DNA from 3 places in the Sphingomonas sp. AC411 genome. Region 3 is predicted to be linked to each of the others. Evidence: riboswitches for the same ligand, from Rfam matches in the RefSeq annotation. Region 3 holds a riboswitch; each other region holds the start of a gene.
The links. A riboswitch is a leader RNA that binds a small molecule or an ion and turns the genes downstream of it on or off. The one in region 3 is predicted to bind cobalamin.
Positions count from the first base shown of each region.

Region 1 (3,252 bases), 2.4 Mb from region 3:
CGCGCGCGTTCGCGAGCAGCTTCAACAGCATCAATGCCGCGCGGACGACCGCGATCCAGTCGCTGAACCAGTATAATACGCCAGCCACCGGGCTTGGCGGGCGGATCGAGATCGCGCCGCCGCTAGGCGAGAGCATCACGCTCAGGTTGGGGGCGGATATCCGCGACGTGAGCGGCAAGACGCAGGAACTCTATACGTTCGTCAACGCAGCGCCCACGCGACGGCGCGAGGCTGGCGGGAGTACGACGACGACCGGCGTGTTCGCCGATGGGAGCCTGGTCGCGGGCGACTTCACGTTCAGTCTTGGAGGACGGGTCGACTGGTGGTCGATCGACGGCGGCTATCTGTCCGAGCGCCCGCTGGCGACCGGCGCGGCGCTGACCGACCTGCGCTATGCAGACCGCGACGGCAGCGAGACGACCGGGCGGGCGGGCGTGGCATACCAGCCGATCGAGACGATCACGCTGCGTGTCGCCGGGTATCGCGGGTGGCGCCTGCCGACGCTCAACGAACTGTACCGCCCGTTCCGGGTTGGCAACGACGCGACCGCGGCGAATGCGTTGTTGTCGCCGGAGCGGCTGACCGGGGTCGAAGGTGGCGTCACGCTGACGCCTGCGCCGGGCGTGAGCATCGCCGCGACCTATTTCTACAACCGGCTGAAGAACGCGATAGCCAACGTCACGACGACCAACCCGCCGCAGGTGCTGCCGGGGGTCGCCACCTACCGCGTCCGCCAGAATCTCGATGCGATCCGCGCGCATGGCTTCGAACTGGATGCGTCGTATCGGCCGGGTCCGCTGGGCGTGCAAGCATCGTGGTCGCACACGAACTCGAAGGTCGAGGGTTCGGGGATCACCGCCGCTTTGGACGGCTTGCGGCCGGCGCAGACCCCGCGCGACCAGGTGTCGGGAACGGTCGACTGGCGGCAGGACGCGGCGGCGCTGTCGCTGACCGTGCGGCATATCGGGCGGCAGTTCGACGACGACCAGAATACGCGGGTGCTTGGGGCCGCGACGATGCTCGATGCCTACGCGGCGCTGCCGATCATGCGCTCGTTGGTCGCGGAGGTGCGGGGGAGAACCTGTTCGACGAGCGCGTCGAGGCGGGGATCAGCGGCGCCAACATCGTCGAGCGCGCGACACCGCGGACGATCTGGGTCGGGCTGCGCTACGGCGGGCGGTGAGTCCGAACGATCCTCCCCCGCCAGGGAGAGGATCAGTAGGCCCGCGTTGACCCGTGCATGGCGCGCGACTAATGCCACCCTTGTGAAGGGTTCCCGGCGACGGGATCAAAGGGAAGTCGGTGCGCGGGCCGGGTCGTCAGGATCCAAATCCGCAAGACCGGCGCTGTACCCGCAACTGTGACCGGATAGCGGCCACCCCGATTATGCCACTGGGTTCCGGCCCGGGAAGGCGGGGTGGAGGCGGTGACCCGGAAGCCAGGAGACCTGCCTCTCACGGTCGATCCACTGCGCGGGCGGGTGTCCGGCGCGGACGAGTGCTCCGGTGCAGCCGGGTTTCCTCGAGCGAGGACGTCTGCCGTCCCCGAATGGTCGTGGGCGGTTCTGCCAGGACGTGCCCATGACGAAATTCTTCCTGCTCCTGAGCGCCGCGGTGATCGCAGTGCCGGCCTACGCGCAGGACATCCCCGATACCGACGCCCCCGAAGTCGTCGTCACCGCGAGCCGCGTCGCACAGCCAGCGAGCGAGATCGGGCAGGCGGTGACCGTGATCGACCGCGCCGAGATCGAACGCCGCCAGACCGTCGTTGTATCCGATCTGCTCGCAACCACGCCCGGCGTCACCGTCACGCGCAACGGCACGCTCGGCGCGCTGACCGGCGTGCGGATCCGCGGTGCCGAATCCGACCAGACCCTGGTCGTGATCGACGAGTACGCGTCAACGATCCCGCCTCGACTGGCGGCGGTTTCGATTTCGGTAACCTCCTATCGAGTTCGGTCGAGAGGATCGAAGTGTTGCGCGGGCCGAACTCGGTGCCATGGGGCAGCCAGGCGATCGGTGGCGTCGTCAACATCATCACCGCCGCACCGACCGAAGGCATGCAGGCGCGCGCCAACGCCGAATATGGCTATGCCGACAGCATGTTCGCGAGCGCGGGCGTGTCGGGCAAGTCCGGACCGGTGTCGGGCTCGCTGACCGGCGGCTATCTGAAGACCGACGGCATTTCGTCCGCGGCCAGCGGTACCGAGCGCGACGGCTATCGCCAATATGGCGCCACCGGACGGCTGGGTGTCGAGTTCGCGCCCGGGATCGGTCTCGATCTGCGCGGCTATTTCGCGGACAGCAAGGTCGAGATCGACGATGGTTTCAATCCGGAAACCTTCGTGGTCGCGGACAGCCTTGCCTATGGGACCACGCAGGAACTCTACGGCTATGCCGGCCTGCACGCGAACTTCGCCGACGGCCGGTTCAACAACCGCGTCGCGTTCACGATCGCCGACATCAACCGCGACAATTTCTCGCAGCCCGGCGGCGACGTGTCGTTCATCGGCCGCGGTCGCAGCGAACGCTATGAATATCAGGGCGATTTCCGTCCGCTCGACGAGGTCCGCGTCGTCGCGGGCGTCGAGCGCGAGAACAGCCGCTTCAACGACGGCTTCACCTTCGCGGATACCGGCATCACCAGCGTCTATGGCCAGCTGATCGTCAAGCCGCTCGACATCCTCACGATCACCGGCGGCGTGCGCAACGACGACCATGAGGATTTCGGCAGCCACACGACGTTCGGCGCAAATGCGGCGCTGGCGTTGCGCACCGGTACCACCATCCGCGCCAGCTATGGCGAAGGCTTCAAGGCGCCGACCTTGTACCAGCTCTTTTCCGCCTACGGGAACCGCGACCTCGATCCCGAGACCGCACGGAACTTCGATATCGGCATCGAGCAGGCGTTTCTCGGCGACCGGGTCCGCGCGGGAGTGACGTATTTCAACCGCCGCACGCGCAACCAGATCGACTTCCGCAATTGCAGCCCGACGGAGCAGGCGACGGCCGGTTCGATCTGCGTCGATCGCCCGTTCGGCGTGTACGACAATGTCGCGCGTGCCGAAGCGGACGGCGTCGAGTTTACGCTCGCGCTGCGTCCGGTCGATGCGCTGACGCTGACCGCCAACTACAGCTATATCCACACCGAGAACCGCGCGATCGGCGCCAATTTCGGCAACGACCTCGCGCGTCGCCCGAAGCAGACCGCCAGCGTCAACGCCGACTACCGGTTCGTGTTCGGGCTGTCGGT
Region 1 covers NZ_CEEDAQ010000001.1:3,571,966-3,575,217, forward strand. Annotated here, with positions in the region: partial or broken gene AC0IX7_RS18345 (TonB-dependent receptor) at 1-980, shown strand, start outside; cobalamin riboswitch at 1,254-1,469, shown strand; partial or broken gene AC0IX7_RS18350 (TonB-dependent receptor) at 1,581-1,966, shown strand; gene AC0IX7_RS18355 (TonB-dependent receptor plug domain-containing protein) at 1,976-3,252, shown strand, end outside.
Region 1: linked by a shared signal. The riboswitch ahead of AC0IX7_RS18350 (TonB-dependent receptor) and the one ahead of AC0IX7_RS06115 (DUF1636 domain-containing protein) in region 3 are both predicted to bind cobalamin.

Region 2 (3,252 bases), 2.1 Mb from region 3:
GCGCTGGATCCGGTCGCGTTCGTAGCGGATCCCGCCGACGATCGAGACCTGCTCGCCCAGCTTCAGCCGGTCCTCGGCAAACATCGCATATTCGGTCGTCCGCGTCCGATAGCGTGGCGCGATCCCCTGCGTGTCGACGATGACGCCCGGATCGAAATCGTACGGATCGACCTCCGACACCTGCGACGCGGCCCCGAAATTATGCGAATAGGTCAGCTTGATCAGGTTAACGTCGAATCCAACGACGATGTCATTGGACAGGCCATCCGCGATCGGCGTGCGGACCGTCACGCTACCCTGATCGCCCCATTGCGTCTGGTCGTGGACGATGCCGGTCATGTCGGTGCGGTAGATGCTGCCGGGTGTCGCTGCGCCGCCACCGTTGCCATTCGGGCAGGCGCCATCGGTCGCGACCCAGCAATAGCTTTCGAGGTTGAGCCAGGAGCGTTTCGACGTCAGCCGATACGCCTGGTTGCTGACGGTCAGCGCCGTCGATGGTGTCCAGTCGACCTGGAGGCTGGTGCGGTTGTCGCGAAAGCGGACATAGCCGTCGCGCGTGTTGTAGTTGCGGCGTCGGTTGCCGTCGTCGAGCCGCCCGCCGATCAACGGCGTGCCGAAATAGCGCATCGGGTGCTGGCTGCCGTAATCGTCGCGAACCGTGACGGCGAGCGTATCGGTCGGTGCCCAGCGCAGCGTCGCGGACAGTGCGTAACTGCGCGATTGCCCTCGGTCGACATACCCGTCGGACCGGCGATAGCTGCCGTCGATGCGGTAGGACAGGTCTTCGCCTGCCGGTCCCCCGGCGCCTGCGGCGACATGGAAGGTGTCTTGCGAGCCATAGCCGATCTCGCCATCGATTTCGGTGCGCCGGGTATTCGGCTTGCGCATCAGCACGTTGACCGCACCGCCGAGCGCGCCTTGACCGTATAACACTGACGCAGGCCCGTTGAGGATGTCGATCCGCTCGACCATCCACGGATCGGTCGGGAAAGTAAGCGTCCCGGCCGCAGGAAACAGCCGCACGCCGTCGATCAGCTGGAGCACCGACCCCTGGCCGCTGAACCCCCGTGCCGCGAGCGCTGTGCCGCCATTGCCGAGATTGCCGACGCTGGTGATGCCCGGCGCGCGGCTTTCCGCATCGGCGATCGCCATGTCGCCCCGCGCGCGGATCGTGGCGCCGTCGATGACCGACAGCGTCGCCGGCGTCTCCAGCGGCGACAGGTTGAGCCGACTGGCCGTTCCGTTGGGCACCGTCAGATCCGCTTCATGGCGGCCCGTCACCAGAATGTCCTCGGATGTGGGTTCGGCGGTTTGCGCATTGGCCGCCGCCGGCAGCCCGATGACAAAACCGGCGGCGATGCAGGCGTAGTGGCGTTTCCGTCGTGCGCCGATCGTGATGTTCATGGTCTTCATACCCCGATGAAGGGCGAAGAAGACGGATGGACGCGAAACAGGCCGCGTTCGGACTGTCCGGCCGCGTGCATGCAAGCAGCCAGCCCGGAATCCCCGCCGGTGGACGTTATCGCGTCGGAGGCAGGTATCCTGGCTCGCGGGTCATGACGCCGGTCTGGCCTTCCCGGCGGGTCCTACCGCCAGTGACACTCGTCGACCGTCGCTCGCCGCTTACAGTTGCGGGGGCAGCGCCGGCCTGGGACCTGGTTCCTAAAAGGAGATCCGCACCGGCTTCCCGTCTTAGCTTCGGGACGATTGCGCGACCGAAGAACCTCGACGCGCCCCGTGTCCCAGCTTCCCGGAAGACGGTCAAGCGTCATATAAAGAATTCTTTATATGACCTTCTTTCGCCGATACTTAGCGTATGTCGCTCACGTCACGGGCCCGCCGAGCAGCTCGGCTACGGCGCCAATCGGGGTGGTGAGCGCCCGATAACAGAGCATCGCCGCGAAGCACGCCACCCCCATGCCGATGATCGTCAGGCATATGAACTGCAAAGCCGATGAGTGGCGTTTGCTGCGATCGGCCCGCTGGATTACGTGCCTGCTGAAGTCTTCGCGGATCTGGCTTCGCCGATCGACGTTTGCCGGACCACGCGCGGGCGGGGATTCGCTCAGAAGCGCGGCGACGCTGACCGGGTCCTGGGTCCGTACGCCGAAGCGACTGCCACCGCTCCAGACGACACGTCCGATGATCACGAGAGCCCCCGCCGGATATCGACATATGTGCCAATAGCCGGGGGCATCGCGCTGGAGACGAGAAGTCCCCGATCCGATACGTCATGGATACATCCGTTCGACCATTTGCCATTGACGTTCATCCGGCAGGATACGGACAGTTCTTTCAAGGCTGGCAATGTATACCCGATCTCACGACGTCATCATCGGCGATCGGTATCTCGAAGTTGCGGTGCTCCCAACCCGGGAAATATACGGAGCTGCGTGCGCGTTACCGGGCGAGTGCGATCAATTGAGCGATGCCGTTGGTACCGGTCTTGGCGACGATCGCGGCCCTGTGGTCCTCCACCGTCTTGGGACTGATGGCGAGTGCGGCGGCGATCGCCTGGTTATTGTGTCCCTTGACCAGCAGATCGAACACTTGGCGCTGGCGCGGTGTTAGCGTCGCGGTGCGTGCAAGCGCCGATCGCTGTGTCTTCGACCAGGCGACGCCTTCGCACACTGCGGCCAGCAGCCGATCCTCGTCGATCGGTTTTTCGAGATAGTCGAGGCCACCATAGCGCCGCACCGCATCGACCGCGTTGGCGGTCGTCGGCCATGCGGTCATGAAGACGATCGCGACGGTAGGGTCGACGGCGCGAACCCGATCGGCAAAGTCGAACCCGTCGATGTCGCCCATCATCACGTCGGTGACGATGCAATGCGCGGGTGCCTGCCCGTATACCGCAAGCAGCGGCACAGGATCGAGGAACGGCTCGGCGACATGGCCGTGGCGACCGAGCAACCGGGCGACGGCAGCACCGAGATCCCGATCGTCATCGACGACATAGACGAGTCCGCGGGTAGGATCGGTCATTCGGTTTCACCCAGCAACGGGAGGAGGATCGTCGCACGGGTTTCGCCGGTGTCATCGCTTGCTCTGGTAAGGCTGCCGCCATGCGCCTCGACGATCGCGCGGGCCACGAGGACGCCGATACCCATGCCAGGCTGTGGACTGCGATCGGGGCGAGATCGGTTCGTCACGACGATACGGGCTTTGCCGTCCTCGCTTGTCACGTCAAGCGACACCTGGCCGTCGCCGCGGGCCTGGATGGCATTGCGCACGAGGTTGACGATCGCCTGC
Region 2 covers NZ_CEEDAQ010000001.1:3,311,825-3,315,076, forward strand. Annotated here, with positions in the region: gene AC0IX7_RS17010 (TonB-dependent receptor) at 1-1,404, opposite strand, end outside; cobalamin riboswitch at 1,516-1,742, opposite strand; gene AC0IX7_RS17015 (hypothetical protein) at 1,824-2,150, opposite strand; gene AC0IX7_RS17020 (response regulator transcription factor) at 2,401-2,985, opposite strand; gene AC0IX7_RS17025 (sensor histidine kinase) at 2,982-3,252, opposite strand, start outside.
Region 2: linked by a shared signal. The riboswitch ahead of AC0IX7_RS17010 (TonB-dependent receptor) and the one ahead of AC0IX7_RS06115 (DUF1636 domain-containing protein) in region 3 are both predicted to bind cobalamin.

Region 3 (3,252 bases):
CAGATCTGCCGTCGATCGAACCCGCACAATTCCGCGAGCGCCGCCCGGATCGCGCCGCCATGCGTCACCACCAATGTCGAAACCGGCGGCATCGCGGTCAACGCCTTCGCGACCCGGTCCTGCAACGCGGACCAGCGTTCGCCATCCGGCGGTGGTGACGCATCGGGATCGTCGTAGAATGCGGCCAACTCGGCGGGGTATATCTCGGCTGGGCTCAAACCGTCCCAGGTGCCGAAGTCGAGTTCCCGCCAGCGTGGATCGACCTCGACCGAAACGCCGCGCGGCTCACCGATCGCCGCCGCACAGACACGCGCGCGAACCAGATCGGACGCTGCGATCCGTTCCGCCGCGATGCCCTCCGCGCGTGCGACGCAGGCGGCGATCCCCGCCTCGGTCGCCGGGTCGTCGGTCCGTCCGAGCATTCGCCCCGCCACTTCGGGCGCCCCGTGCCGCATCAGGTGCAGCATGTACGCGCTCACGCCGCCGAAACGCCCGCCTCGGCGAACGTCGCCATCTCGGCATGCACGGCCAGCGCGGCTCGAACCAGCAATGTCGCGGTCGCAGCGCCGCTGCCCTCGCCCAGCCGCATCCCGAGCGACAGCAATGGTTCGATGCCCATTCGCTCAAGCAGAAGACGATGCCCCGGCTCGGCCGACACGTGCCCGGCAAGGCAATGCGCGAGAATGTCGGGGCACGCCGCCGCCAACGGCGCCATGGCCGCACAGCAGATAAACCCATCGAGCATCACCGGCAGGCCCGCCAGTCGCGCGGCAACCACCGCACCTGCAATCGCTGCCAGTTCGCGTCCGCCGAGCCGCCGCAAGATCTCGAACGGTGTGGTCAGCGCGTCCCGGTGCAGCGCGACCCCAGCTTCGACGACGGCGATCTTCCGTGCGATGCCCTCGCCATCGACGCCGGTACCCGGCCCTACCCAGTCGCTCGCCGACCCGCCGAAGCTCGCCAGACACAGCGCCGCGGCGGTCGTCGAATTGCCGATCCCCATCTCGCCGAGCACCACCAAGTCCGGCGCATCCGCGACCGCTGCCGCGCCAGCGTTGATCGCGCCGAGGCACTCCTCCTCCGACATCGCCGGGGCTTCGGTGAAGTCTGCGGTCGGCCGGTCGAGATCGAGCGATACGATCTTCAGCTCAAGGCCCGCCGCCCGCGACAGAGCGTTGATAGCCGCGCCGCCATGCTCGAAATTGGCGACCATCTGCGCGGTCACCGACCCGGGGAACGCGCTGACACCCCGCGCCACGATGCCGTGGTTGCCCGCGAACACAACCGCGCTACTGCGATCGAGCCGCGGCAGCGGGTTGCCTTGCCATCCGGCCATGAAGACCGCGATATCCTCCAGCCGTCCGAGCGAGCCCGGCGGCTTGGTCAGTTCCCCCTGCCGGGCGATCGCCGCGGATCGCGCCGTCGCGTCCGCCTGCGGCAAGCCGCGCAAGGCCGCCAGAAACGCGGCGGGCGTCGCGAATGCGGTCATTCGACGACAAACCCGGCGGGCGGCGTGCGGGTGATGAAATGGCCTTTCACGCCTTGCGGCCATTGCTTGAACGGCACCTGCCCGAACGCGCTCTCGCCGTAGAGCCGCGCGTAATCGAGGATCGCGCGCGCGGAATCCTCGGTCGGTTCGAACCGGCCGAGCACATAGCCGACCTTGGCGGGTGCGCGCAGGTGGATCGTGCAGAAATCCTGGCACGCGAACAGGCACGGCATCTCCTGCACCGCGACGTCGGCATAGGCCGGATCGCTTGCCTGCACCGTCTTCAGCGCCTGCGCGAGCCGCGCGCCGCCGCGCTGGCCCTGCTCGTCATCTCGCGCGTCGACGGAATGGCGGCATGTGTTGCACGCGACCACCGCGACGCCGTCTTCGACCGGCTTCAGCATGTCCGTTCCCGGACGGTAGTAACATGATGTGAACTTGGCATAGTTACCCCTTCGGACAGTCGATCCCGCATCGCGCGAGGGGCAAAAGGCGCACGCCTCCAGCCTCCGCGCGACGCGAAGCGATGTCGTCGCTCGGGGTGTTACCCGTCCGTTCGGCGCACCCTGGCCGGACGAAAGACGACCGCGACGGGCAGGTCTCCTGGCTCGCGGGTCAACGCCGTCCGCGCCGCCTTCTCGGGAGTATCCCAATCGGCATGAGGCACGATGGCTCGCCGCGTACAGTTGCAGGGGCAGCCGGGTGTTTCCGTTCCCATTTTCATTTCCCTACGCGTTGCCGCATCGGGAAAACCTGTCGCAGATCGAGCGATACGCGGGCGGTGCGTCGCGTGCAATACACGCCATCTCACCAAACCCTCCGTCATGCCGGGCTCGTTCCGGCATCCACCGTTTCCCAGGCTCGACAGGTTGGATTGCGCGGGACGGTGGCCCCCGGAACAGGTTCGGGGTGACGGAATGGGTGCCGTGCCGAAGCGTCAGAACTCCACGCCGGCCTGCGCCTTAATCCCGGACCGGAACGGATGCTTCACCTGCGTCATCTCGGTTACCAGATCCGCCCGCTCGATCAGTGCATCCGGCGCGTTCCGCCCCGTCACCACGACATGCGTCATCTCGGGCTTGGCCGACAGCACCGCCAGCACCTCGTCGACCGGCAGATACTCATACCGCAACACGATGTTCAGCTCGTCCGCCACGACCATCGCATAAGTCGGATCCGCGATCATCCGCTTGACCTCGTCCCACGCCTCGCGCGCCACCGCGATATCGCGCGCACGATCCTGCGTATCCCAGGTGAACCCCTCGCCCATCGGCTTGAATTCGCACAGGTCCGGGAACGCATCGAAGATCGCCTTCTCGCCGGTCGCCATCGCACCCTTGACGAACTGCACCACGCCGACTTTCCGCCCGTGCCCGATCATCCGCACCGCCATGCCGAACGCGGCGGTCGACTTGCCCTTGCCCTTGCCGGTGTGGACGATGATCAGCCCCTTCTCGATCGTCTTGCTCGCGACGATCTTATCGTGGACCTCCTTGCGCTTCGCGCTCTTCGCATTCTGCTCGTCGTCGGTCCGCATGATCATGTCCTCTCGCGCTCGCGCCCAGTACTGCCGATGGCGGATCGCGCCGCGCGGCGCTAGAGGAGCGGGCATGCTCCGCATCACCGATCTCAAGCTCCCGCTCAACCACGCCGACGAAGCGCTCCCCGCCGCGATCCGCGACCGGCTGCGCGTCACGCCGCGCGACCTGATCCGCTACACCATCGCGAGGCGGGCGCACGATGCCCGCGACAAGATGGACATC
Region 3 covers NZ_CEEDAQ010000001.1:1,182,340-1,185,591, forward strand. Annotated here, with positions in the region: gene AC0IX7_RS06105 (histidine phosphatase family protein) at 1-479, opposite strand, end outside; gene cobT (nicotinate-nucleotide--dimethylbenzimidazole phosphoribosyltransferase) at 476-1,489, opposite strand; gene AC0IX7_RS06115 (DUF1636 domain-containing protein) at 1,486-1,893, opposite strand; cobalamin riboswitch at 2,066-2,261, opposite strand; gene cobO (cob(I)yrinic acid a,c-diamide adenosyltransferase) at 2,427-3,032, opposite strand; partial or broken gene AC0IX7_RS06125 (NAD(P)/FAD-dependent oxidoreductase) at 3,100-3,252, shown strand, end outside.